Regions from separate parts of the Rhodomicrobium sp. genome, predicted to be linked through region 1. Evidence: predicted binding sites of a transcription regulator. Region 1 holds the regulator's gene; each other region holds the start of a gene.
The links. The regulator LexA, encoded in region 1, represses DNA repair genes until DNA is damaged. The targets are predictions, from matches to a motif close to TGTTCNNNNTGTGTTCNG.

Region 1 (7,113 bases):
TCCTCAAGGATCCAGTGCTGATATTTGGCCCGGCTTACGGGATTGACGACGCCCGCGATATGCCCGGATCCGGCCAGCACGAAGCGCACCGGTCCGCCGAACAGCTTCGAGCCGACGAGCACCGACTGCGCGGGCGCGATGTGATCCTCGCGCGTGGCGAGTTCGTAGATCGGGATCGTCACGCGGGAGAGGTCGAGCGGCACGCCGCCGAGCGACAGAAGCCCGCGCGCGAGCTTGTTGTCGCGATAGAATTCGCGCAGGTAGAAGCTGTGGTTCGCTGGCGGCATGCGCGTCGAATCCGCGTTCCAGTACAGGAGGTCGAACGGGAACGGCTGCTTGCCGAGCAGGTAATTGTTGACGATGTACGGCCAGATCAGATCGCGCGGGCGCAGCATGTTGAACACGGCCGACATGCGCGCGCCATCGAGGAAACCGCGTTCCGCCATCACCTCGTCGAGCGCCTTCAACTGCTCGTCGTCGATGAAGACGAGAAGATCGCCGGCGTTGGTGAAATCGGTCTGCGCGGCGAGGAACGTGGCCGACGCAATACGGTCGTCGCCCGTCCCGGCCATGTAGGCGAGCGTGCTCGCGAGCAGCGTACCGCCGACGCAATAGCCGACGGCATTGGTGCGCGGCTCGCCCGTGATGCGAAGCACGGCGTCGGTCGCGTCGAGCACCCCCTCACGCATGTAGTCCTCGAACGATTTCGAGGCGAGGTTGGCGTCCGGATTCACCCAGGAGACCACAAAAACCGTGAAGCCCTGATCGACGACCCATTTGATGAACGACTTCGGCGGTGTCAGGTCGAGGATGTAATATTTGTTGATCCATGGCGGCACGATCATCAGCGGCACGCGATACACGCTCTCCGTCGACGGCGTGTACTGGATGAGCTGCATGATGTCGTTCTGATAGACCACCTTTCCGGGGGTGACGGCGAGATTCTTGCCGACCTCGAAAGCCGACATGTCGGTCTGGCGTATGCGAAGCAGTTCGCCCGACTGGTTCAGATCTTCCACAAGGTGCTGCATTCCCTCCGCAAGGTTCTGACCGCCGGTCGAGACGGTGGTGCGGATCACCTCGGGATTGGTGAACGGGAAATTGGACGGCGAAAGCGCGGTCACGATCTGGTTCAGATAGAACTCGGCGCGCTTCCTTGCGTGTCTGTCGACCGTCTCGGCGTTCTCGACGAGATCGCCCGCCCATTTGCCGGTCAGAAGATAGGCCTGCTTCAGGAAATCGAAGAATGCGTTCTCCGACCACTCCTTGTCCTTGAAGCGCGGATCGCTGGCGGCCGGCTCGATCAGCGGCTGGACCTCCTCGCCGAGAAAACGCTGATAGGTCCGGCCCCAAAGGTCGATGAGATCCTGATTGAGCTTCGCCTGAGCGGCTGCCAGCTTTTGCGGGTCGCTCATCCAGTATTGCGCGATCGGCGCGAAAATCTTGCCGATGTCCGCCATTCCGCCCGCGACCGTGAAAGCGCCCGAGCGCTTGTCCCGGTCCTCGTAGATTTTCGCGACGGCCTGCCCGCTAGCCTCAAAGGCGCGAAGAAGGTTCGTCGCGAATTGCTCCGGAGACTGAAGGCCCGGCAAAGGTCTGGACGGCGCCGGAGCGCTCGCGGCTTCTCGCTTGTCGCCTTTTTGACGCTTGTCTGACATCCGTGCGTAGCTCTCCCAAACCGCAAAGTTATTCTTGCGTCCTTTTGCGCTCGTTGAATCGAGCATGGACTAATAATATAACATTCTGGCGTCGTTTGGTGAGGGGCCGAAAGCTTTTCTTCGCCCGCCGCGCTTGTCCTCCGACTAAGTGTTTACTATAGCGCTTCGATGGCGGCTGTCCCGCCCTCGCGATAGCCGCATATCAGCCATGACTCGTCAGGTTCGATCTTAATATCGCCGCAGGAGCGCGACGAGCTTGCCCTGGATCTTCACACGGTCAGGACCGAAAATACGCGTCTCGTAGGCCGGGTTTGCGGGTTCGAGAGCGATCGATTGCCCGCGCTTGCGAAGCCGTTTCAGGGTCGCCTCCTCGTCGTCGATGAGCGCGACCACGATATCCCCGCTTTCGGCGGCCGCGGTCTTTTTCAGCACGACCGTATCGCCTTCCTGAATTCCGGCTTCGACCATGGAGTCGCCGCGCACTTCGAGCGCGAAGTGATCGCCCGTGGAGAGATATTCCGGCGGCATGACGAGGACGTGGCTGTGGTCCTCGATGGCCGAGCGCGGCACGCCCGCCGCGATACGCCCCATCACGGGAACCGATATGCCGCCGTCTTCCCGGTCGCGGATGAAAGGAGACTGCGGTGCGTCCTCGAAAGATGACCGGCGTCCTTCGATGACGGTCGGCATGAAGCCCCGCCGGCGGTCGGCCTCGAAACCCGCGCGCGCGCGCTCCGGCATCTTCATGACTTCCAGGGCGCGGGCGCGATGGGGAAGCCTGCGGATGAAGCCGCGCTCTTCCAGCGCCATGATCAGGCGATGGATGCCGGACTTGGACTTGAGATGCAGCGCCTCCTTCATTTCATCGAACGACGGCGGCACGCCGGTCGCTTCGATACGCTCATTGATATAGAGGAGGAGTTGCTTTTGCTTCGGTGTCAGCATGGGCGGCCCGGTTGTGGCGAAGGACTGTACAAACCAAGAACACCATTAAGCGTTCTCATTAAGTTCCGCAAGGAAAAAGGGCACTTTTGGATCAGCCCTGCACAGGAGGAATCTCTAGCGACAGGAGATTTCCCAATGGCTAATTTATTCCCGGTCCTGCCAGCGTTCGACTTGTCGGACCGTTTTCCCCTTCCGGCCTGCCCGATTTCAGGCCGCATTTCTGCGTTGTTCAAACGCACTCTCCCCCACAGTCATCATATTGTGACGCACAAGAGAATCCAGCTTGCGAAGTCAGTAAGCAGAGAGTATCCGTGACAAGCGCAATTAGGTATATTTTTTATGACGATTACCAACGATCCGATCAACGATTCTGATCTTCAGGCGCCTTCGGTGAAGCTTCGGGCGAACGTGGCGCCGCGCATTAATCTGGCATTTCAGGTCAATTCAATTCCGGCCATCGGCGAAATCGAGATCGCCAACGGAACAGAGCGCGACTTCTCGGATGTCCTGATTTCCATTTCGTCGGAACCTCCTTTTCTCAAGCCGACGGTCTTCCGGCTGGATCGTCTCAACGCGGGGGGCGTCCGCTCGATCAGCCCGGTCGAGGCCGATCTCGACCCTGCCTTTCTCAATCGGCTGACCGAAGCCGCGGACGGCGAAATCCACATTTCGGCGAGAGCGGGCGAGGAATCGCTGGCGACCGCGACGATCCCGTGCCGGGCGCTCGCGCCGAACGAATGGACCGGACTTTCCACGCCGCCGGAACTCGTGGCCGCTTTCGTCCGCCCGAACGACCCGGCCGTCGAGGTGATTTTGCGCAATGCCGCCGAGAAACTCCGTCTGCATGGCAGGAACTCGGCGCTTGACGGCTATTCCGGCAACAGGAAGGGACGTTCGTGGGAGGTCGCCGAGGCGATCTGGGCTGCCCTCGTCGACGCGAAGATCGTCTACGCGTTCCCGCCCGCGAGTTTCGAGCAGGACGGGCAGAAGATCCGCCTGCCCGGCGCGATCCTTGAGCGCAAGCTCGGGACATGTCTCGATCTCACGCTGCTTTACGCGGCCTGCCTGGAACAGGCCGGGCTCAATCCGCTCGTCGGCTTTTCGACGGGCCACGCCTATTGCGGTCTCTGGCTCACACAGGAGGCTTTCTCCTCCTGTGTCGTCGACGAAGCCGAGACCGTTCGCAAACGCCTGCAACTGCAGGAAATGATCCTGATCGAGACAACCCTTCTCACGAACCATCCACCGCTGAAATTCCGGGCCGCGGTCGACAAGGCCGCGAGCTACGCGAACGAGGACGAACCGCGCCGCTTCGAACTGGTCGTCGATATCGCGCAGGCACGCCAACGCCGAATCCGCCCGCTCGGCGTCGAGCATGACGGTGCGCAGGATGCTCTGCCCGTGACAGCGGAGGCCGGCGGATCGGTTGGGCTCGACGAACCGCCAACCTTCGTGGAGGAAGCCGTCAGGCCCGCCGAGCCGGATCAGCCGCTCGACCGGGTGGAACAATGGAAGCGGAAGCTGCTCGACCTCTCGCTTCGCAACAGGCTCCTGAATTTCAAGAGCGGAAAAAGCGCCGTCGATCTCTCCTGCCCTGACGCGGGCGAGCTGGAAGACCGGCTCGCGAGCGGCAAGGAGATAAAAATCCTCGCCAGAGCCGACGTCATGAGCGGCGACGATCCGCGCGATGCCGAAGTCTACCAGTTGAGGGCGGGCGAAGACGCAGCGAGACAGCACGCGCTCGAAGCGCTCGGGCGGGGCGAAGTGCTCACCGCGCTTTCCGACGACGACCTTCAGGACCGGCTGACCGAAATCCATCACACTGCGCGAGGCTCGCTCGAAGAAAGCGGCGCGAACAGCCTGCATCTTGCCATGGGCTTTCTGTCGTGGTCGCCTGCGGGGAAGGACCAGCGTTGCCGCGCGCCGCTGCTTCTCGTGCCGGTCCGGCTGGAGCGCCGCACCATTCGCTCGGGCTTCCGGCTCGTGCGCCATGACGACGACGCCCGCATCAATCCGACGTTACTGCAAATGCTTCGGCAGGATTTCGGCCTCGAAATGCCGGAGTTCGAGCGCGATCTGCCGCAGGATGCGTCGGGCCTCGACGTGGCGCAGATCTGGCGCATCGCGCGGCTGCACATCAAGGACATGAAGGGGTTCGAGTTGACCGAGGAGGTCACGCTTTCGAACTTCTCTTTCGCCAAATATCTGATGTGGAAGGATCTTGTCGACCGCGCGGAGCTTCTGAAGCGGAACCCCGTGGTTCGCCATCTCATCGATACGCCGAAAGACACCTATGGCGATCCCCGCGACATGCCGGAGGAACGCGCGCTCGACCGCGAGATCCACCCGAAAGACCTGTTCATGCCGCTTCTGGCGGACTCGTCGCAGACAGCCGCGGTCGTCGCCGCGTCGCGCGAGAAGGACTTCGTGCTTTTCGGTCCGCCCGGCACGGGCAAGAGCCAGACGATTGCGAACATGATCGCGCAGCTTCTTGGCGACGGGCGGTCCGTGCTGTTCGTTTCGCAGAAGACGACGGCGCTTGAGGTCGTTCGCAAGCGACTGAACGACATCGGCCTCGGCTCCTTCTGCCTCGAAGTGCATTCGGCCAAGGCGCAAAAAACCGCTGTCCTCGCTCAGCTCAAGACAGCGTGGGAATCGCGCTCCGCCGATGCCGCGCGCGAATGGGATTCGGCGACGGAGGATCTGAAAGCGCTTCGCGACCGGCTCAACGAGGTCGTCGTCGCGCTGCATCGCCGCCATGGCAACGGCCTGTCGGTGCACCGTGCTCTGGGCCGCGTCATAGCGCAACGGGACTTCGCACCGAAGGTCAAGCTTCCGTTCTCCTCCCCCGATCAGCACGACGAAGCGGAGATGCGCGCCTTGCGCGATCTCTGCCGCAGCCTGCGAACCGCCGTGCAGGCGCTTGGCACGACGCCCGCAGCGCACCCGCTGAAGGAGATCGGCCATGCAGACTGGTCGCCGGTGTGGCGTGGCGAACTGGAAACGGCGTGCGCCGCGTTCCGCAAAGCCGTGGTCGATCTGTCAAACGCGGGCGCGGTGCTCGCGAAGCATTTCGGGACGCATGAAACGGGAGACCCGCATCGCCTCTATGCGATGATCGTCTTTGCCGCGCTCGCCTTCAAACCGGAGGCCCGCGACGCCGCCACGCTCGCCGGCAAGGATATCCGCGCGCTCAAACCGGCCTTCGAGGCATGGCGCAGGGACCGCGCCGCCTTCGATGCCGCGCAAGCGCGGCTCGCCAATCGTTACCGCGACGCCGTGTTCAGCCTCGACTTCGGCCGTCTGATGCAGGACTGGCGCGATGCAATCGCGGCCTCCTTCCTGACGCGGAACGGCCGCAAGAAGCGCGTCTGGGATGCGCTCGCACCGTTCACCGACGGCGCGCCCCCCGAGGATCTCGGCACCGAGATCGTCGGGCTGATGGAGGTGAAGGAGGGGCGCGCCAAGGCGATGCGTCATGACGCGACGTTCGGAGCGCTTGGCCCCATCTGGCAGGGGCTCGAAACCGATCCGGCGCGCGTCGAAGCAGCCTTCGCGTGGCTCGGCCAAATCTCCGAAGCCGCCGCATCGCTTGCCACCCCGGAGCGTGACAAGGCGGGGTGGCTCGCCCTTCTCGCCGCGCTCATCCTCGATCGGCCGGACTTCATGCGCGAGGGCGGCCGCTTCGCGACGGACGCGGGAAAGACGCTGACCGCATACAAGACGTTTCAGGCGGCGCGCAAGGAGCTTGTCCGCCTCGCGCATCTCTCCGACGACTATTTCGGTCTGCCGCGCTCCGGCCATTGGCTGCGAGACGCCGCGAGCCTTGCCGAAATCTGGGCAGCGAACGCGCCGAAAAGCCAGCGCTGGTGCGACTGGCTTCGCCATGCCGCCGCCGCGCGCGCTCGCGGCCTTGCGCCGCTGACAGACGCCTTGACAGCGGGCGACATCGAAGCGTCCGATATCGAAACGGCCTTCGAGGTCGCCTATGCACGCTGGTGGGTCGAACAGACCGTGCATCGCGACGCGCTGCTTCGCGGCTTCGTCTCGGACCAGCATGAGGACGCGATCGCGCGCTTCATCGAACTCGACCATAAGGTTTCGCAGCTTGCACGCCATGTGGTCGCCGCGCGCCTGTCGGGAGTGGTGCCCGCCCGCAACGCCTTCGGACAAGACCCCGAATTCGGCGTCCTTTCGCGGGAGATCGAAAAGCGGGCGCGGCACATGCCGCTTCGCAGCCTGTTCTCGAAGCTGCCGAACGCGCTGACGGCGCTGACGCCTTGCGTGATGATGAGCCCGCTTTCCGTCGCGCAATTCCTGCCCGCCGACTCGCAGCCCTTCGATGTCGTGATCTTCGACGAGGCGTCGCAGATCCCGGTGTGGGACGCCATCGGTGCCATCGCGCGCGGCAGGCAGGTGGTCGTCGCGGGCGACCCGAAGCAGCTTCCGCCGACTTCTTTCTTCGACCGCGCAGGCAATGCCACGGAGGATGCGAGCGAGGTCGAAGACC
Region 2 (7,113 bases), on a different contig from region 1:
CAGCAGCGAGCGGAAGCGCCGGCTGAGCTGGCGGCACCGCAGTCGCCGCGGGCGCGGAAGCGAGAACCTCCCCCGTCACCGCGTTGGGGCGGTATGCGGTGCACCCCTTGAGGCCCAGGCGCCAGGCATCGGCATACAGCATCTCGAAGTCCTCAAACGGGATGGACGCCGGACAGTTGACTGTCTTGGATATCGAAGCATCGACATGACGCTGAAGCGCGGCCTGCATTTCGATATGTTGAGCGGGCGTCAATTCCCGCGCCGCGACGAAGGCGGGCGGCAGCGGCGCGCTGCCTCGCATTTCGCGGAAGACGCGCACCGCGTAATCTTCAACCGTTTCGTGGCGCGCGGAGCCATCGGGCTGAAGAACCCGGCGACTGAATTCGAAATCGAAGATGGGCTCCACGCCGCTCGACACATTGCCTGCGAGAAGCGAAATGGTCCCCGTCGGCGCGATCGAGGTGAGAACGCCGTTGCGGACGCCGTGTTGCCGGATGGCCTTTTGCAGTGACGGCGGAAGCGAGGCGGGGAAGGGCCGCGCCAGGAAGGCATCGGCGTCGAACAGCGAAAACGCGCCCTTCTCCTTCGCAAGCCCGACGCTCGCCTCGTACGCCAGTTGCGAAATGCGCGCCATCCATGACGCAGCGAGCGCTCGTCCGCTCTCCTCGCCATAATGCGCACCACAGAAAACCAGCGCATCCGCCAGCCCCGTAACGCCAAGGCCAATGCGCCGCTTCGCCTTCGCTTCGCGCTCCTGCGACGGCAGCGGATAACGCGAGACGTCGATGATGTTATCGAGAAGGCGCACCGCGACGGGCACGAGCCTTCCGAGGCGCGCCTCGTCGAGCCGGGCGCCGGTTTCAAAGGGCCTTTCGATGAGCGCGGCGAGATTGATCGAGCCGAGAAGGCACGCGCCGTAGGGGGGCAAGGGCTGTTCGCCGCAGGGATTTGTCGCCGAAATCGTTTCGCACCAGGCAAGGTTGTTCGCGGCGTTGACGCGGTCGATGAAGATCACGCCCGGTTCAGCGTAGTCGTAGGCGCTGCGCATGATCTTCAACCACAGGCCCCGGGCGCTGACCTCCCGAAACAGGGTGCCTCCGAACATGAGCGGCCAGCGCGCATCCGCCTTGACCGCCTCCATGAAAGCGTCTGTCACGAGCACCGAAAGATTGAAGTTTCTGAGACGCGCCGGGTCGGCCTTCGCTTCGATGAAGGCTTCGATATCGGGATGATCGCAGCGGAGCGTGCCCATCATGGCGCCGCGCCGCGATCCGGCGGACATGATCGTCCTGCACATCGCGTCCCACACATCCATGAAGCTGACCGGGCCGGACGCATCCGCGCCTACCCCTTTCACGGGCGCGCCTTTTGGCCGCAGCGTGGAAAAGTCGTGCCCGATGCCGCCGCCCTGCTGAAGCGTCAGCGCGGCCTCGCGAACATGGGTAAAGATCGAGCCCATGTCATCGCCGATCTCTCCCATAACGAAACAGTTGAACAAGGTGACTTCGCGGCCGGTGCCGGCGCCCGCGAGGATGCGTCCCGCCGGCATGAAGGCGAAATCCGTCATCGCATCGAGAAAGCGCTTCTCCCACTCCTTTCGTCTGGCTTCGGGTTCCGCAGCGGCGGCGGCCCTTGCCACGCGCGCGAAGGTTTCAGCAACGGATCGCTCGGGCTCCCCACCGGCGGGCGAAAAACGATACTTGGCTTCCCATATCTGGCGTGAAATCGGGATCGGCATCGAAGCGTCCAAACTCTGTGACATATACGCGTTATGATCCCTAAATGTTCCCTTTTTGTGCCAAAGTGTCAAGGGCGCCATGTGGATAAACTGCTAACGAAACTTCAAGTGGCGAAACAAACCGTGAAAGAGCGGCGGAGAGGCCGCCACCCGCCATCCGCCGCCATTCTGTCGGGTGTCCTTTCGATCCCGACATTTGATCGGCAAAAGATGCATATGTCGGGATCGGACCGCTAGGCAGACGCCGGACCGCTTTTGATTTCGATCTTCTTCTGCGGCTTTATGTGGTCGTCCTTCTTCGCCAGTGTGACCGTAAGCACACCCTTGTCGAAGGTCGCTTCGACCTTGTCTTCATCGACCGTGTCGGGCAGCCGGACAGTGCGCGTGAACGAGCCGAAGCTGCGCTCCTTCACATAGTAGTTCTCGTGCTCCTCCGACGTCTCGCTCTTCTTCTCCCCGCTGATACGAAGCTGACCGTCGTGCACCGTCAGTTGCAGGTCTTTCTCGTCGATGCCCGGCAGATCCGCTTTCACCACGAAGTCCTTGTCCGTCTCCTTCACATCGAAAGACGGCGTCAGCCCGTGACCTGCCGATGCGCGCTGCGGGAATCCCGCCAGTTGCGGCACTCCCGACAGAAAGTTTTCAAAAAGCCGGTCCATTTCGGACCGAAACGACTGAAACGGGTCTCCGTAGCGCGCGGGCGCGGCGCTGCGACCTTTGCTCGAACCTTCGTCAGCCATCGTTTTCTCCTTGTCATGATGTGCTAACATTCCGAGATATGTCCGCCATGGGGCGGGGCTTTTTTCTATATTTAAATCCGCTCGCGATGTTTCAACCGGAAGGCGCATCATGGCTTTTGCAACCAGCACCCGGCAGGCCGATAACGCCATTCCGGCGGATGAACCGCGAACGCTGACGCTTGCCGGGGGCCGCAAGCTCGCCTGGGCCGAATATGGGGACCAGTCGGGGGCTCCCGTCTTCGTGTTTCACGGCACGCCCGGTTCGCGGCTCATGTATCGCCTCGCAGACGCGCCCGCGCGAAGGCTCGGCCTTCGCCTCATATCGCCCGACCGCCCGGGCTTCGGTTTCTCCGACTTTCAGCCGAAGAGAAAGCTCGTCGACTGGCCGGGCGACGTCGCGGCTCTCGCGGATCATCTCGACATCGAGCGGTTCGCGGTCGCGGGTGTCTCCGGCGGCGGGCCGTATGCAGCCGCGAGCGCAGCGCTTCTGCCCCAGCGTGTGATCGCCACGGCGCTTGTCAGCCCTGTCGGCCCGCTCTGCCCGCCCGAAGGACCGCCGACCCTGCCGCGCGGCGAAGCGATCTTCTTCCGCTCGATGCCACACTATACACTTGCGATGACGGGCGTCTTTTCGCTGAGCCGCGCGCTGTTCAACGCCGCGCCCGACGCCATGTTTCGCGGGCTCATGCGCCGCGCGGGGCCAGCGGACGCCCCGATCCTGTCGCGGCCCGAGGTCAAGGCGAATGTTCTGGCGGGCGTTATCGAGGGCATCCGGCCCGGCATTCGCGGCGTCGTGCAGGAGTTCAGGCTCTTTTCCGAGCCCTGGAATATCCCGTTCGAGGCGATCAAGACGCCATTCCTGCTGTGGCAGGGGCTGGCGGACCGGAACGTGCCGGTTTCGGCGGCGTTGCACCTCGGCGCGCTTGTGCCGCAATGCAGGCCCGTGCGGGTTGTCGGCGCTGGCCACTACTGGATTTTCGATCACACGGAAGAGGTTCTCGGCGCGCTCAAAGACAGCATCACCGTTGCTTCGTAAGCGGGGAAGGGACGCCGGATGTTCCCGATCAAGGATTCGATCCGCATCCCCTTCGCGCCGGTGGCGACCTATGGCCTGATCCTCGCCAACGTGCTTGTCTTCTTATACCAGTCGAGCCTCAGTCAAGCCGAGGCGCACGCCTTCGCCATGGAATACGCGCTGATCCCGCGCCGGTATTTCGATCCGGCCTGGGCCGCCTATATGGGCCTCTCGGGCACGGATTACCTGCCTTTCATCTCCGGCACCTTCATGCATGGCGGATGGCTGCACCTCATCATCAACATGTGGTTGCTTTTCGTCTTCGGCTCATCGCTTGAAGGCCGCGTCGGGCGCTGGCAGTTCCTCTGTTTCTACCTCCTTTGCGGGGTCGCCGCGAGCTACGTACACGCCTGGTTCAACCAGCTTTCGGATGTGCCGACGCTTGGCGCGTCCGGGGCTATCGCGGGCGTGTTCGGCGGCTACGCCACCACATTTCCGCGCGCGCGCCTCACGATCCTGATCCTGATCTTCGTCTTCAGGGTGCCGGCCCTTTTCTTCTGGCTCGTGTGGTTCGGCATTCAGTTTGCTCAGGGATTCACCGACCTGTCGGAGCCGAACACGGGCGGTGGCATTGCGTGGTGGGCGCATATCGGGGGGTTCGTGGCGGGCTTGGCGCTGATTCCGCTTTGGCGGTTCGCCCCGGATCGAACCTATGACGAGTCCCAGCCGCGTTTTCAGCCTCCCGTTGCGACCGCATCGGACGGTGCGCCGCCCTGGAAACCTGGCCCTTGGGGGTAGCCCTTTGCCGGAGCGCGGCGCATGGACGCCTTGCGCGTCTGTCCCCGTTTTGCCACAGTGGCGAAGAAAATTGCGCGTCATGCGAGGTGCCGCACGACGCCATCCCGATAACCCTCAGAGAGATGCGGTTGAGATGACCGAAGAACACCCGATCGAACAAGGCGAGCCCATAGCAGAGACCGCCGAGGAGGCCGTTACTCCCTTCGACCCGTACGAATTCAACGGCGTGAAATATGCGCCCATCACCTTCGCCGAATTCGCCGCGCACACGAAATATTCGCTGTTCGGTGTGCCGCGCTACAAATGGTCCGGCAAGCAGGTCGTCATTCTGTCCACGTTCAGCAAGCGCAACCTCAGTTTTTCGCGCAGGGATTTCGGCCGCCAGGACGACCGCATGGGCGACTTCGCCTATCTGAAGCCGCCGACGGGTGGCGAGGCAGGACCGGCGATTGCGTTTGCGCCCGGTTTCGACGACGCGTCCTGGGCAAAGGCGGGCAAGGATTGGGACGCCTACGCGACCGCGAACGGGCTGACGGACGCGATCCCGCGCCTTTATTTCTACGGAACGGTCATTTTCGACCGGAAGGTTTTCCGCTCGCATTATGTGGCGCTCGACGGCATCCGCTTCGCGGGCGCCCACGCGGGCGAACCTCTGTCCGAAATCGCAGGCGTCGCAGCCTGAATATAGTAACAGGTAGGAGGTCAGCTATGCGGCTGGCTTCCCGCCCCAATTTTCGACTAGTTGATCATCGGGCCCCAGCGGATGTCGCTCTTGTCCACAGGGCGCAGTTCTTTCACGGAACCGTCCCGGTGGGCATCGATTGCGTAATATTTGCCGTCCTTTCGGGCGAGCATCTGGAAGTGTTTCTTCTCCATCTGCGGCTCGCCCACAATTTGGTAGCCTTTGTCCGTCGCGAGTTTCCGGGCATCGGGAGCGAAGAAAGCGACCTCTTCCTTGATGTCGCCATCGCGGTGGATATCGATGTTGTAGGTCTTGCCGTTCTTCGTAGCGGTAGCCGCGAAATGCTTCTTTTCCGCCACCGGATCGCTTGTCAGTGAGAACCCTTTCTCGGTGGCTATCCTTTTGGCGTCGGCAGCCGTGAAGGGTGTCTGTTCGACGATATTGCCGTCCCGGTGAATGTCGATCTCCCAGGTTTTGCCGTCCTTGGTTGCGGTTGCAACGTAGTGGCGCTTGTCAGGCGTCGGATCGGTCGTCAGCGTAAAGCCCTTTTCGGTAGCGATTTTCCGGGCATCGGCTGCGGTGTAGGCGCGTTCCTCGGCGCCGTTACGGCCGAGCAGCCAGTCGGCCCAGCTCTTGCCTTCTTCGAGCCGGTAGGTCTGACCGTTGGATGTGACGTTGGCGGCTTTGAGTTGGCCATCCGGCTTGATGTCGCCGTCGACGAGAACCTTGTCGCCCTCTTTTACAGCAGTCTGGCCTTTACCTTCCGGGCCGAGATCGACCAGCACCTTGCCGTCTGTGCCTTTGACCACAAGCCGCTGGCCGAGCACGTCGGTTACTGTGCCTTCGACTTTGGCCGGTTCGGCGTGCGCGAACGTGGACATCGCGACCATGGCCATGACCATGGCAGGCGCGCGGACGGGCATTGTCATCATTTACTCCTGTGCAATGCTGAAGAAACAGGCATGATCCGTGCTTGATAACGAAGCGACGTGCCGCTTGTTCCTTGGGACATTCACAGTAACGGCGGAGGGCGGAGCCACTTCACGGCGCACAGATTTGTCGTCGCGCTACCGCAGCAACTCCGCGATGGCGGCCTCGATGCCGTCGAGCGTGAGCGGATACATGCGGCCTTCCATGATCTGCCGCATCATCCGCAGCGAAGGCGTCTCGCTCCAATAGCGCTCGGGCGTAGGGTTGAGCCACACCGCATGCTTGAACGTGTCGAGCATGCGCTGCATCCACACCTGCCCCGCTTCCTCGTTCCAGTGCTCCACGGAGCCGCCCGCAAGCGCGATCTCGTAAGGGCTCATCGCCGCATCGCCGACGAAGATCACCTTGTAATCGGAGGGGTAGGTGTGGATCACGTCCCACGTGGGCACGCGCTCGGCATGGCGGCGCGCGTTGTTCTTCCACACGCCCTCATAGATGCAGTTGTGGAAGTAGAAATAGTCCATATGCTTGAATTCGGAGCGCGCGGCGGAGAATAGTTCCTCGGTCTCCTTGATGTGATAGTCCATCGAGCCGCCGACATCGAAGAACAGCAGCACCTTCACCGTGTTACGCCGCTCGGGCCGGAACGCGATGTCGAGATAACCCTTGTGCGCCGTGCCCTTGATCGTGCCGTCGAGGTCGAGTTCCTCGGCCGCCCCCGCCCGCGCGAAGCGGCGGAGCTTGCGCAGCGCGAGCTTGATGGTGCGCGTCCCGAGTTCCACCTCGCCATCGAGATCCTTGAAGTCGCGCTTGTCCCACACCTTCACCGCGCGGAAATTGCGGTTTCCGGCCTGACCGATGCGCACGCCCTCGGGATTGTAGCCATACGCGCCGAACGGCGACGTGCCGCCCGTGCCGATCCACTTGCTACCGCCTTCGTGGCGCTCTTTTTGTTCTTCGAGGCGCTTCTTCAGTTCCTCCATGATCTTGTCCCAGCCGCCGAGCGCCTCGACCTGCGCCTTCTCCTCGTCGGTCAGAAAGCGTTCGGTGAGCGCGCGCAGCCAGTCCTCGGGAATTTCCGCCTCGATACTCTCGCCGATGCTTTCCAGCCCCTTGAAGACCTGCCCGAACACGCGGTCGAACTTGTCGAGATGTCGCTCGTCCTTCACGAGCGAGGCGCGGGAGAGGTAATAAAAATGTTCGATCTTCT
Region 3 (7,113 bases), on a different contig from region 1:
AGCGAGCCCTTTTGCGTGACATGCGTGCCGAGCGTCTCGCGCAGCGCCTCGTGCAGCAGATGGGTCGCCGAATGGTTCGCGCGAATCGCGGTGCGGCGCGCATGATCGACCTGCATTTCGACGGCGTCGCCAACCTTGAGCGGGCCCTCCTTCGCTATGCCGACATGCGCGAACAGTTTGCCGAGCTTCTTCTGCGTCTCGGACACGTCGAAGCGGGCATTTTTCGGCCCGATGATGACACCCCGGTCACCGACTTGGCCGCCCGATTCGCCATAAAACGGCGTCTGGTTGAGAATAAGAACGCCCTCTTCGCCGGTCTTCAATTGCTTGACCGGCTTGCCATCCTTCAGGATCGCGACAATCTGGCCTTCGGCTACCTCGGTTTCATAGCCGAGAAATTCCGTCGCGCCCGCCTGATCCAGCACGTCGAACCAGACCTTGTCCGTCGCAGCCTCGCCGGAGCCAGCCCACGCCTTGCGCGCTTCGGCCTTTTGCTGCGCCATGGCGGCGTTGAATTGTTCGACATCGACGCGAATGTTGCGGGCCTTCAGCGCATCCTGCGTCAGATCGAGCGGGAAGCCGTAGGTGTCATACAGCCTGAAGGCCACGTCGCCGGAAAACGTGTCGCCCGCGCCAAGCGAACCGGACGCCTCGTCGAGGAGGCTCAGGCCGCGGGCGAGCGTCCTGCGGAAGCGCACCTCCTCGATCTTGAGCGTTTCGCCGATGAGCGCCTGACCGCGCACGAGTTCCGGATAAGCCTGGCCCATCTCCCGCACCAGAACGGGAAGGAGGCGGTACAGCAGCGGTTCTTCGGCGCCCAGCAGATGCGAATGGCGCATCGCGCGTCGCATGATGCGGCGAAGAACATAGCCACGCCCTTCATTCGAGGGCAGCACGCCGTCCGCGATAAGGAAGGCAGAGGCGCGAAGATGGTCGGCGATGACGCGATGGCTCGGAAGCGCTGCGCCCTCGGCCGGCACGCCGGTCGCATCGACCGAAGCGCGGATCAGAGCCTGAAAGAGGTCTGTGTCGTAATTGTTGTGAACGCCTTGCAGCACCGCGGCGACGCGCTCCAGGCCCATGCCCGTGTCGATCGAAGGCCTCGGCAGATCGAGCCGCTCCGTTTTCGAAACCTGCTCGTATTGCATGAAAACGAGGTTCCAGATCTCGATGAAGCGGTCCCCGTCGGCGTCCTCGCTGCCGGGAGGGCCGCCGGGGACTTTCGGACCGTGGTCGAAGAAGATTTCGGAGCAGGGCCCGCACGGACCTGTTTCCCCCATCGACCAGAAATTATCCGATGTGGGAATGCGGATGATGCGGTCGTCGGACAGACCTGCGATCTTCTTCCAGAGGGCATGCGCGTCGTCGTCTTCGGAGAAGACGGTGACGAGAAGCCGCTTCTTGTCGAGCCCGAATTCCTTGGTGACGAGCGTCCAGGCCAACTCTATGGCGCGCTCCTTGAAATAGTCGCCAAAGGAGAAATTGCCGAGCATCTCGAAAAAGGTGTGATGTCGCGCGGTGTAGCCGACATTGTCGAGGTCGTTGTGCTTGCCGCCCGCGCGCACGCACTTCTGGGAGGTGACGGCGCGCTTGAATGGAAGCGTCTCCATGCCGGTGAAGACGTTCTTGAACTGCACCATGCCCGCGTTCGTGAACATCAGCGTCGGATCGTTCCGAGGCACGAGCGGGCTCGATGGCACGTGCTCGTGACCGTTCTTGCGGAAGAAATCGATGAAGGTTCCGCGGATCTCGTTAAGGGTGCTCATAACCAAATTCGTTTCCAGTGGACAAGCGCGGCTTTACCGGCGGCCAAACCGGCCCAAGAGATAAAGCATATCGGCACTCGACAGCGATACCGCAATTTCCCGTTATCGAGCAAGACGCCCACAGCAATCCTGCCACATGCGGTCCGATTTGACACATCGACGTCGGCCTAGCGGCTGGCGCCCTTCCGGCCCGGGCTTGGCGCCTCAACCTCGCCCGGCAGCTCTCCGTCGCCGTTGTCATCGTCGCTATCCGCACCGTCGAGGATTTTTGTCGCGATCAGTCCGGCATTGGCGCGGATGTCTCGTTCAATCGCTTCGGCCACCGCCGGATTGCCGCGCAAGAAGGCCTTTGCGTTTTCCCGCCCCTGTCCAATCCGCTGGCTGTCGTGCGAATACCAGGACCCGGATTTTTCGACGATGTTGGCCTTCACCCCCAGGTCGACGAGTTCTCCGGTCTTCGAGATGCCTTCGCCGTACATGATGTCGAATTCGACCTGTTTGAATGGCGGGGCCACCTTGTTCTTGACGACTTTCACCCGAGTCTGGTTGCCGACGACCTCGTCGCGTTCCTTGATCTGTCCGATACGACGGATGTCGAGGCGCACCGAGGAGTAAAATTTCAAGGCGTTGCCGCCCGTGGTGGTTTCGGGATTGCCGAACATCACGCCGATCTTCATGCGAATCTGGTTGATGAAGATGACAAGGCAATTCGATTTCGAGATCGATCCCGTGAGTTTGCGGAGCGCCTGACTCATGAGGCGGGCCTGCATCCCCGGCAGCACATCGCCCATTTCCCCCTCGATCTCGGCCTTCGGGGTCAAGGCTGCGACCGAATCCACCACGATGACGTCGATTGCGCCGGAGCGCACCAGCGTATCGGTGATTTCGAGAGCCTGTTCGCCCGTGTCGGGCTGCGAGATGATCAGGTCTTCCAGGTTGACGCCCAGTTTTCTCGCATAGACGGGATCGAGCGCGTGCTCGGCGTCCACGAACCCGCAGGAGCCGCCCTTTTTCTGCGCCTCTGCGATAACGTGAAGCGCGAGCGTCGTCTTGCCGGACGATTCCGGCCCGAAAATTTCGATGATGCGGCCTCGCGGTAACCCGCCTATTCCGAGCGCGATGTCGAGGCCCAGGGAGCCGGTGGAAATCGCTTCCACCTCGACGGGCTTGTCGTTCTTGCCCAGCCGCATGACGGATCCCTTGCCGAAATTCCGCTCGATCTGACTCAGGGCGGCTTCGAGGGCTTTCTGTTTGTCCATGCTGTCCCAATTCCCTTCGATCACGCGGAACGGCGTTTCGCTCATGAATCGTTATCCTTCGTTTATTCCATAGCGGTCATGGACTTGCAAACGACACTGAATGTACCCCGTTTGTTCTTGTGCGCAAGTGGTTTTGCTCAACCTTGGATCATTCGTTCTGATTGTTGCAATTGGGGCACTCCCGCTGCAAAAGCGAGATCGATTGCGCCGCATGCGTCGAATTCCGGCGCCCGATCCGACCGAGTCGATCACCCGATCGGCGAATCTGTCTCTGAACCCAGGAAGAACATTTTACCGCAAGGCGTGCCGCCAGCTCCAACGCGTCTGCGAAAGTGTGCCCCGTCGACAAGCTCACCCGAACGACTGCCGCCTCAGACTGTACTCGATCACATGCCCGAGGACATCGGCCTGGCTGAGCCCGTGCTGCGAGGCAGCAAGGCAGATCGAGCCGCTGCGCCCGATATGACAGCAGATATTGAATTCGAGGAAGACGCGCCGTCCGGTCTCGGGATCGAAGCGGTAATCCATCCGGAAATAATCCATCGGGCCGGCGGCGCGCCACAGCGCGTCGACATCGTTGCGGAGAGCTTCCTCGACGTCGCCCGCCTCGAACATCTCATAGCCGAGCGGATCGCTGCGCTTGAGGTCTTCGGTGATGATGCCGCCAGCCTTGTCCGAGCGCGGACGCACGACGCCGAGCACGAGAGGGCCGCCCGCGCTTCCCAGCGACGGAACGGTGATATCGAGTCCGGGCGCATAGCCCTCGACGAGCACGGCCATGCCCCGCGCCATCAGCTTCGCCGCCACGCGCGCGGCGCCCGCCCAATCGTCCTGTATCGACTCGGCGCTGACGCCCTCGGATGCCGCGCCGAACCGCTGCTTGACGAAATACGGGCCGGGAAAGCCGGGGGGCGTTTCGAGCGCCGCCTCGTCGGCGTAGACCGCACCCTCGGAAACCGGAATGCCGATGGCCTTCGCCGCGAGCTTCGCAAGCCACTTGTCCTCGGCGAGAGCGCGAATGTTCGGCCGCGCGCCGACATAAGGGATGCGCAGATATTCGCACAACGATGGGATGAACACTTCGGGATTGTTGATCGGCATGCGGTTGTAGAGCGAGAAGACGATGTCGGTTTCGCCCTTCCCGGCGAGAAGCGCGAGCGGCTCGCTCGTGGTGCGGATGCGATAGCCGAGGTCGCGCAAGGTGCGGAACACGCGCGCGTAATAGCCGGGATAGCCGCCGTCGCCTTCAAAGCCGCGCGCCGCGAAGTCCGGCTCAAGCGGTGCGTGACGTGCGATGAAAAGAATGCGCGTTGACGGTGTCAGAGGGGGGACGAGCAGATGTTCGGAAATCGAAGGACGCATGAGAGGCTCCGTTCGGGGGCGGCCTGCCCGGAGAAAACACCGTCCGAAGGCAGACGATCGACTCCATGAGAAAATAATCCGTTTCGCTAAACAATTCGAATGCTCTCGCAGCGAGGCCGGCTTTCGAGGGAACGAGTTTCTGCTGACTTCTCCGTGAGCAGGCTCCTGTCGCATGGCTGCACCCGCTTTTGCGGATCGTTCGGCTCGGCTGACGCTGTTACCGGATTTGTGCCGGGGCGGATGAACGAAGCCGGGAGGCGCGCCGAGGTTTGCGGGCTCAATCGCTTTCGAGCTGCCACGCCTCTTTCACCGCCGGGTGGACAATGTTCGAATGGAGCGCAAGCAGGATGAGCTTCGCATCGAGGCTTTCCTCGTCGGCAAGCGCCGCCTCGATCCGGCGTTCCGCATCGCCGGCGGCGCCATCCCCGTTCGCGACGGCGAACGCGTCCGCGCCGAGCGCGACATAGCCGACAAGTTCAGCCGCGTGGCGATAATCGGGCTCGCGGGGATTCTCCCCGTGCGCGTCCATCAGGAGCGAGACGACGGTCAGCTTGACGGCTTCCGGCACGAGATTGGGATGGAGGTCGACGGCACGCAACGCCTTGTCGAGTGTACGCAGGCTTTCGGATCGTCCGAACCGGCCGAAAACGCCGAGGAAAGGAGTGCTTCGAGCCATGGTTCCCTGTGCCTTTCGCGATACGCGCCGAAACTGGCGTGCGAACTGTTTTCGTGCCACCGATTGAGGCTCCCTTCAAGCGCGACGCGCCTCGGAGTTTCTCGAACGCAATCCCTTGCGATTTCGGGATCGCCGCTTGCCGGACGCAAGGCTTCGCGCTTAAGCTTTTCCGGTTTCGTGCGAAGCGGGGAGCGGCTTGGACGGGGTCATCTCAGAATGGAGCGGCGCGTTGGCCGAGGGCGCGGCCATGACGGTCGGCCTTGCACTGGCGACGCTTCCCTTTGGGCTCGCGCTGGGGCTCGCCGCGGCGCTGGCCAGAACCTCGCATATCGCCGCCGCGCGCGGCCTCGCCGAAGCCTACACCACCGTTTTTCGCGCGCTGCCCGAACTTCTCACGCTGCTTCTCATTTATTTCGGCGGCCAGATCCTGCTTCAGAAGATCGCCGCCGCCACGGGCTTGCCGGTCGCTGTGCAGGTTTCGCCTTTCGTTGCGGGCCTCGTGGCGCTCGCGCTCGTGTTCGGCGCCTATTCGAGCGAGGTCTTTATCGCGGCGTTGACGGCAGTCGAGCGGGGGCAGATAGAGGCGGCGCGAAGCTTCGGCATGTCGTCCCGTCAGGTTTTTCGCCGCGTGCGGCTGCCTCAGGCGCTCCGTTTCGCCCTCCCCGGCCTCGGCAATAACTGGCTCGTGCTGTTGAAAGACACGTCGCTTGTGTCCGTCATCGCGCTGAACGACCTCCTGCGCGAGACCACCATCGCGGTGCAGGCCACGCGCGAGCCGTTCAAGTTCTACGCGGTGGCTTGCGCGATCTACCTCGCCATGACGGCGCTTTCGACGCTCGCCATCGCGCGGGCCGAACGCGCGGCGGGGCGCGGCTTCAGGGGCGCGCGATGATCAACTGGAGCCTGTTCGAGCGCTTCGGCCCGCGCATGGTGGAAGGGTTCGCCGTAACGCTGGAGCTTGCCTTCGGCTCTGCGCTGCTCGGCCTGCTGATCGCAGCGCCGGTCGCGCTTGGGCGGGCGTATGGCGGCCGGGCGCTGTCGGGCGCGCTGTTCGGCTATACTTATGTGATGCGGGGCACGCCGCTGCTCGCGCAGCTCTTCCTCGTCTATTACGGCTCCGCGCAGTTTCAGGCGAGCCTCGACGCGGCGGGGCTGTGGTGGCTGTTCCGCGATCCGTTCTACTGCTCGCTCCTCACCTTCACGCTGCACACCGCCGCCTATCAGGCGGAAATCCTTGCCGGGGCCGTTCGCGCCGTGCCGCGCGGGCAGGTCGAGGCTGCAAAGGCCGCCGCGATGCCGCCAGCGCTCGTTGCGCGTCGCATCGTGCTGCCGCAGGCCGCGCGGCTCGCACTGCGCCCTCTCGGCAACGAACTGATCCTGATGGTGAAGGCGAGCGCGCTGGCAAGCGTCGTCACGGTCTACGACCTGCTGGCGACAGCAAAGCTCGCGTTCCAGCGCACCTACGACTTTGAAGCCTATATCGCGGCGGCGCTCGTCTATGTGCTCACGGTGGAGATCATCCGCCGTATCTGGAACGCGCTCGACCGGCGGCTGAACCGTCACCTCGTGCGGGCGTAAATCTCGCGGGGTCGGCGCGAGACAGGCGCGCGCAATCCCGATGCAAGGGCCTTACGCCAAAGCCCGGTCACAGCTATGGTTGCGGTGGCGATTTGAATTGCGGATCCGCCCCGGTCAAGCGATTGATGGAGGCGTGAGGGCGGTTTTTTCAGCGGGGATGCGCCGCGGAAAAGACGGGTCGCAGCTCAGGAAGGCGGGCTTGAGGGGTACCGATGCGGGTTTGGCTGAAAGCGCTCTTGTTGTTCGGCCTCATGGTGGCGACACCCTTCGCCATTCAGGCGATGATCGGCCGTCCGCCGCGCTGGTTCGACGCGGCACCCTATATCCCGATCACCGATTACATCCCGAGCGCTCAAACGCTGATCTACATCGTCGGCGTTGCCGGGGTGGTCGCCATCGTTTTCAACTATATCTTTTACAGCACCGAGCTTGAGAAAATACACGGCTGGCTGAAGCTGGCCGAGCGGGAGAT
Region 4 (7,113 bases), on a different contig from region 1:
TTGCTGCTGTCGCATCGACCGGAAGCTACAATGACCTCTCCGACAAGCCGACAATTCCATCGGCTTATACGCTCCCGACCGCGAGCGCGTCGCTTCTGGGCGGCGTTAAAGTCGGCTCGGGGCTCGCAATCAACGCTTCTGGCGTGCTCAGCGCGACTGGGGGCGGCAGCGGCACGAGCCCCTTGTTCGATGTCACCTCTTACGGGGCAGACCCGAGTGGCGCCGCAGACAGCTATGCCGCTATTGCCGCCGCTATTGCTGCCGCCTCCGCCGCGGGCGGCGGCGTAGTCTACTTCCCCGTCGGTATTTACAAGACGACACAGGTCATATCCGTGCTTGGCGGAGTATCACTCACGGGCGTGTATGGACAATCCATCATCCGACCCGCAGCCTCCCTACCCACCAAGACGATTAACGGCATCGGCGTAGCGGCAAGCATAGCTTGCATGTACGCCAATAGCGGGGTCTCCGATTTAGTCGTGGATCTCAGAACAAATTCCTGCACCGCAAACGGTATTCAGGCGGGCGAATATGGCGCTTCCAGCAAGCCGGACAATGTTCGGGTTACGGACAACACCGTCATAGGCTGGGATACTCACCAATATCTGATATACGGAAAGCTCTGCACCAACATCTACGTCATCGACAATAAGGTCGTCGGGCTCGCTTCCGGCACCCCGGCGAATGAAATCGTCGGCATCGAACTATTCGGGGTAGACGGGGCACTCGTTATCGGAAACCAGGTCAACAACACGTCGGTAGGTATTCTGCTAAAAAGTCAGAACGGCATTACCGGCAGCTACGTGAAAAGCGCCACGGTTTTCGGTAACGATGTCCGCACAGCCCAACAGGGCATCATGCTGTCCGCAACTCCCGGCGGCGACTTCGACTTGGTCACCGTTATCGGAAACCGCGTCGTGGACATGAAGACCACCAACGCGAGGGGCATCAAGATCGAAAACAACGGTGCGGCCCTGCGGTCTGTCACCGTGACCGGTAACGTCTTTGAAGGGACGGAAAGAACGCTTGTCGATGTCTACTTCGCTACCGGCACCGGCGCAACTTCGGCTGGCTTGTCGATAACGAATAACACGCTCACCGCTGCATCGAATTGCGACTCCTACGCGAACTTCACGGCATGCGCCGGCGTTGTCTTCACTGGAAACAACCTGACGGGCGGCGGCGCATATTATGGCGTATCGTTCAGCGCGGCATGCAACAACATCGATGTTTCCGGCAATGTGATGCAGGGATCACGCCGCCGCGCGGTTCATATCGAGGGCGGATGCTCGAACGTATTCATCCGGGACAATCGCTTCTCCGGCTATGACAGTTCGGGAGCCGGTGATGTGGGGGCGCTCGTGGACACGGCCGTGCCGTCGAAGGGCATCCATATCGACCGCAATCATTGGCAGCCCACGACGCCGAATGTGAATTACGTCGTCAATACGACGGGGGCAACGCGCCCGAGCAGCAGCGATCCGGCATCGACGTGTCTGGATAACACCATCGACTTCACCCGCAGCCGCGCGCTGTTCGTCACCGACAGCGCCACCCTGGTGGCCCGCCGCGTGTCCGAAGCGCCCTCTTCCGCAACCGCAATCGGAGATCGCGGAGACTGGTTCGAGGACGGGAGCTACCGTTACGTGTGTTCCGCCGCGTCAACCTGGCGTCGCGTGGCTCTGGCTAGCTGGTAGGCGGCTCCGAGCGCGTGCGAAGATATCGGTCAGATCGCGCGCTCGGCACACACAAAGGCGGCGCTTGCGGCGACGGGTAACGCCAGATCCACCCGTCCCGCAACGCGACGCCGACCTTCACGCTGACAAGCGAACGATAACTTTGTCTTCGGGGGCCGGTCGTCGACCGGCTTTTTCCATTTATGGGAGGTGCACCATGGCGGCTGGCAATTTCGAGCGCTGTCTTGCCATCACGCTCAAATGGGAAGGCGGTTATTCCAATCACCCGGACGATCCGGGCGGCCCTACCATGCGCGGCGTGATTCAGCGTGAATACGACGCCTGGCGGAAAAGGCAGGGCAAACGAGCAAGGCCGGTCCGGCAGATCGAAGACGGCGAACTTCGCGCGATCTATCGCGAAAATTACTGGGATGCGATGGCGTGTGAGGCGCTGCCGCCCGGACTCGACCTTTGCGTTTTCGACGCGGCGGTGAACTCGGGCCCTGGCCGCGCGCGGCAGTGGCTCGAACAGGCGAAGTACATCGACGCCTATTGCGACGCGCGGCTCGCCTTCCTCCAGCGGCTTGGGCGACTGTGGCGCGTTTTCGGAACCGGCTGGGCGCGCCGCGTGTCCGGGATCAGGATCGACGCGCGCACCATGGCGGGCCAGCCGGAGGCGCAGTTGCCGTTCGACGAAACCCTTCATGCCGGGATGCGCGGTCGAGAGGTTCGCGCGCTCCAGGCGCGGCTTCGGGCCCTCGGCTATCCGGCCGGAGCGGTGGACGGGATTTTCGGTGAGCAGACCCATCGAGCAGTCGTGCTTTTCCAGTACGATAATGGCCTCGACGGCGAGGCGGGCGTTTGGCGTCCGGCGTACGGCAAGGCGCTCGCGGAGGCCGCACCCATGCTGCCGAGGCGGCGTGAAGTTTCGCGGCGCGATCTCGAAGCGGCAGGCGACAAGCCGCTGCGCCAGATGAACCTGCTGCAACGCATCTTCGCGTGGCTTTTCGGGACTGTGGCGGCAACCGAAACCTTCTCCAGCGACAGCGTTCTCGACAGCATCAGCGGCGCGCGCGCTGCGCTCGAACCGCTTCAGGGCGTGATCGCTTGGGCCTCGACCAATCGCTGGCTGCTTCTCTGCGCCGTCCTCGTGGCGGCCATAGCCCTGCTCCGGCTCATCCGAAGCGAGCACGTCAAGGCTTACCGAAACTTCGACTATCAAGGCGCCTCCGCCCCCACTGCCTCAACCGACTGACCGGAGCCAGACACATGAACGCGCTTCTTGCTTTCATTTCATCGTCCTGGGGAAGCCTTGCGGCCTTGGCAGGAAAACTCGGCGTTTCTGTGGGCGCTCTTGCCTTTCTCGGGCCGCTGGCTCCGATCGTCTCCGGCGTCGCGCAATTCGTCGGCGCGCTCGTGGCCGCCATCGGGGAAATCCTCGCGTCGCTCTCGAAAAGCGCCGAGGGTCGGGTTGCGCTGGCCGTCCTGGCAGCGACACTCGGGCTTCTTTATCTGCGACATCATTATATCGAAGAGGGTCGAACCATCGAGCGGACGCGGATCGCCGCCTCGCAAAAGCCTTGCCCGGCGGCAAAGGCGGAGAGGCGCGCACGATGACCATCCCCGATGACGGACGGCCCTCGGCCATCCAGCCGGTTGCCGCAACCGGTGCCAACGGTCATCACGGCGCCGTCCCGCTCAGCCGGATTTATCTGCCGTTCGCGATGGTTCTGACGTTCGGCGGTTTTCTGGTCGTTGCCGGATACACGGTCGGCGGCGTCATGTCGGGTCTAGCGCGCGACAAGACAGAGACGGACACCCGCCTCGGCGCGATCGAAAAGGAAATGACCGCCATAAAAAACATTCTGGCCGACCGCTCGCTTTGTGTACGGCCGAAATAACATGTTGCCGCGACGAAACGATGCGTGAAAGCGCATTGTTTCGTCGCTGGCCGAACTCGACTGCTTGGACGCGAAAGCCCTAGATGGATTCGCTCAGATCTTTGGCCGCGCGGAAAGCCACCTTCTTGCTGGCCTTGATTTCAATCGCCTCGCCCGTGGCAGGGTTGCGGCCCGTGCGGGCTGCGCGCTTGCGCACTTCAAGCGTGCCGAGTCCGGCGATGCGGATGCGGGCGCCTTTTTTCAGATGCTTGCCGATGCTGGAGACAGCTTCCGACAGAACCTCGTTCGCCTGCTTCTGGGAAAGGCCGTGGGTCTCGGCGACTTCCGTCGCGAGCTGACGAAGCGTCACGATCTCTGCCTTCTCGGGCTTTGCAGGCGCTGCCGCCTTTGCCGCTGCCTTGGGTTTGGCCGCCTCAGATTTCGCAGCCTTGGCCGCAGGCGCCGCTTGCGTTTTCGACATCTCGAGTTCCTTCTTGATTCATGCCTTGGAAAGAGAAATCCGGGCGTCCGTTACCGATGGCTGATCAAACAAACCCATCCCTTTGAGTGCAATCGATGTTGTACGTTCGATCCACCGGGTCAAGAGCACTGATTGCGATTTAGGCCAACAGAATCAGGTCTAAATGGCCATTTGACGCAACGCAACCTTCGAGCCGTGTAGCGCCGCGCGTCAACAACCTTTTCGAGCGAGATACAGGCCAAATGCTGGTTGCACGGTAATTTTGTAACAAAGTGTGGTTTTTTGGCCCGAAAAACCCTTGTTTTAAGGGAGTTTTCCGCAGCGCCGTTAACAGACCGTCTCGCAATCGAAGATGCTTGACACGAACGTCGGGCGCAAATAGAACATATGGCGAACACCATTTCGTTGTACCCAACCTGTGTGGAAAAGCGGATCGTGCGGGTACAGTTGTGTTTTGGGCGCTGACGCTTCATGTAAACTCCGCAGCGACTCAATGTTTGATGAAAGGGGCTCTCATGGCGGGCTCGGTAAATAAGGTCATTCTTATCGGCAATCTCGGGGCCGATCCCGAGGTGCGCCACACACAGGATGGCCGTTCGATCTGCAATCTGCGGCTTGCGACGACCGACACGTGGCGCGACAAGCAGACCGGCGAACGGCGTGAAAAGACGGAATGGCATAGCGTCGTCATCTTCAACGAGCAGCTCGGCAAGGTCGCGCAACAGTACCTGCGCAAAGGCGCGAAGGTTTATGTCGAAGGCCAGTTGCAGACGCGGAAATGGCAGGATAATTCGGGAAACGACCGCTACACGACCGAAGTCGTCCTGCAGAACTATAACGGCCAGCTCACCATGCTCGATGGGCGCGCAGGCGGCGCCGGCGGTTATGAAGGCGGCAGCGGTTTCAACGAAGGCGGTGCCAGCTTCGACCGGGGCGACAGCGGCCGCAGTGGCGGAGGCGGCTTCCGAAGCGGCGGCGGCACGGGCGGCGCGAAGCCGCGCGATGCGGGGCAGCCGAAGCCCTTCGACAAGGATCTCGACGACGAGATTCCATTCTAGCGCATGCTGCCGTTGAGTGGCTTTCGCGCGATGACGATCATCGCAGAGCGCAAAAACAAAAACAGGCGTCTCGCGAAAGGCAAATGGACGGCGTCCTTGTCCTCGCGGGGTTCAGCCTGTAAATTCCGACCAGGTTAGCGGCTGTTCTCGCCGTTTTTTATCTTTTCACAACGCCAAGGGTCAGGTTTTGGCAGATCCGTCAGACGGCAACAAGGGCGATCGCGGAGCGGGGGACATTCGTCCCATCCTCATCACCGACGAGATGAAGCGCTCCTACCTCGATTACGCGATGAGCGTGATCGTGTCTCGCGCGCTGCCCGACGTTCGCGACGGGCTGAAGCCCGTTCATCGCCGCATTCTCTTCTCGATGAGCGAGAACGGCTACGCGTGGAACAAGCCCTACCGCAAATCTGCGCGCGTCGTCGGCGACGTCATCGGTAAATATCACCCGCACGGGGATCAATCGGTTTACGACGCGCTCGTCCGCATGGTGCAGGACTTTTCCATGCGCGTGCCCCTCATCGACGGGCAGGGAAATTTCGGCTCGGTCGATGGCGATCCGCCGGCGGCCATGCGTTACACCGAGGTGCGCCTCGAAAAGATCTCGGACACGCTGCTGAACGATCTTGAGAACGACACCGTCGATTTTCAGGACAACTACGATAATTCCGAGCGCGAGCCGACCGTCCTTCCCGCGCGCTTCCCGAACCTCCTCGTCAACGGCGCGGGCGGTATCGCCGTCGGCATGGCGACGAACATCCCGCCGCACAATCTCGGCGAAGTGATCGACGCCTGCCTCGCCTTTCTCGAAAATCCCGCGCTCAGCATCGAGCAACTCATGGAGCACGTCCCCGGGCCGGACTTCCCGACCGGCGGCGTGATCATGGGCCGCGCGGGCATCCGCGCCGCCTATCTCAAGGGACGCGGCTCGGTCGTCGTGCGGGGCAAGGTGCATGTCGAGACGATCCGCAAGGATCGCGATGCGCTGATCGTGACCGAAATCCCCTATCAGGTGAACAAGGCGACGCTTCAGGAGCGCATCGCCGAACTCGTGCGCGAGAAGCGCGTCGAGGGCATTTCCGACGTGCGCGACGAGAGCGATCGCTCCGGTTATCGCGTCGTCATCGAGCTGAAACGCGACGCCATGCCCGACGTCGTGCTGAACCAGCTCTATCGCTTCACGTCGCTCCAGTCGGTGTTCGCCGCCAACATGGTGGCGCTCAACAGCGGGCGCCCGGAACAGCATACGCTTCTCGACTTCATTCAGGCTTTCACGCAGTTCCGCGAGACGGTCGTCACGCGGCGCACGAAGTTTCTGCTGGGCAAGGCGCGCGACCGTGCGCACGTGCTTGTCGGCCTCGCCACCGCCGTCGCCAATATCGACGAGGTGATCAAGCTGATCCGCACGGCGCCCGACCCTGCGAGCGCGCGCGAAGCGCTCATGTCGCGCGACTGGCCTGCCGACGACATCGCGCCGCTGCTGCTTCTCATCGACGATCCGCGCTCGCGCATCCACGAGGGCAACGTCTACCGCCTGTCCATCGATCAGGCGAAAGCGATCCTCGACCTGCGCCTGCAGCGCCTCACCGCGCTCGGCCGCGACGAAATCGGCGACGAACTGAAGGCGCTCGCCGACAAGATCCGCGATTATCTCGATATCCTCTCTTCGCGCGCCCGCGTGGTCTCGATCATCCGCGACGAACTCACCGCCATAAAGGAAGAGTTCGCCACGCCGCGCCGCACCGAAATTCTCGATGTCGAAGGCGAAGTGGACGACGAAGACCTGATCCAGAAAGAGGATATGGTCGTCACCGTCAGCCATCGCGGCTACATCAAGCGCGTACCGCTTTCGACCTATCGCGCGCAGCGACGCGGCGGCAAGGGCCGCTCCGGCATGACGACGCGCGACGAGGACTTCGTCACGCGCCTGTTCGTCGCGAATACACACACGCCTGTGCTGTTCCTTTCCTCGCGCGGCATGGCCTACAAGATGAAGGTCTGGCGGCTGCCGCTCTCGG

Region 2: a site for LexA is predicted at 1,784-1,801, ahead of QM659_RS06105 (adenosylcobalamin-dependent ribonucleoside-diphosphate reductase). Genes of this name have one in related genera too.
Region 3: a site for LexA is predicted at 3,127-3,144, ahead of recA (recombinase RecA). Genes of this name have one in related genera too.
Region 4: a site for LexA is predicted at 4,417-4,434, ahead of ssb (single-stranded DNA-binding protein). Genes of this name have one in related genera too.

The regions. Positions count from the first base shown of each region.
Region 1 is NZ_JASGFR010000018.1:10,666-17,778, reverse strand. Features, by position in the region: gene QM659_RS08945 (PHA/PHB synthase family protein) at 1-1,658, opposite strand, end outside; gene lexA (transcriptional repressor LexA) at 1,887-2,603, opposite strand; gene QM659_RS08935 (DUF3320 domain-containing protein) at 2,943-7,113, shown strand, end outside.
Region 2 is NZ_JASGFR010000010.1:66,237-73,349, reverse strand. Features, by position in the region: gene QM659_RS06105 (adenosylcobalamin-dependent ribonucleoside-diphosphate reductase) at 1-1,762, opposite strand, end outside; gene QM659_RS06100 (Hsp20/alpha crystallin family protein) at 1,972-2,478, opposite strand; gene QM659_RS06095 (alpha/beta fold hydrolase) at 2,588-3,514, shown strand; gene QM659_RS06090 (rhomboid family intramembrane serine protease) at 3,533-4,291, shown strand; gene QM659_RS06085 (hypothetical protein) at 4,425-4,973, shown strand; gene QM659_RS06080 (hypothetical protein) at 5,030-5,902, opposite strand; gene QM659_RS06075 (vWA domain-containing protein) at 6,041-7,113, opposite strand, start outside.
Region 3 is NZ_JASGFR010000027.1:8,633-15,745, reverse strand. Features, by position in the region: gene alaS (alanine--tRNA ligase) at 1-1,766, opposite strand, end outside; gene recA (recombinase RecA) at 1,934-3,070, opposite strand; gene QM659_RS11630 (hypothetical protein) at 3,377-4,387, opposite strand; gene QM659_RS11625 (hypothetical protein) at 4,665-5,063, opposite strand; gene QM659_RS11620 (ABC transporter permease) at 5,260-5,955, shown strand; gene QM659_RS11615 (ABC transporter permease) at 5,952-6,641, shown strand; gene QM659_RS11610 (hypothetical protein) at 6,854-7,113, shown strand, end outside.
Region 4 is NZ_JASGFR010000008.1:82,224-89,336, forward strand. Features, by position in the region: gene QM659_RS05250 (glycosyl hydrolase family 28-related protein) at 1-1,697, shown strand, start outside; gene QM659_RS05255 (glycosyl hydrolase 108 family protein) at 1,894-2,931, shown strand; gene QM659_RS05260 (hypothetical protein) at 2,946-3,293, shown strand; gene QM659_RS05265 (hypothetical protein) at 3,290-3,577, shown strand; gene QM659_RS05270 (HU family DNA-binding protein) at 3,657-4,037, opposite strand; gene ssb (single-stranded DNA-binding protein) at 4,553-5,095, shown strand; gene gyrA (DNA gyrase subunit A) at 5,283-7,113, shown strand, end outside.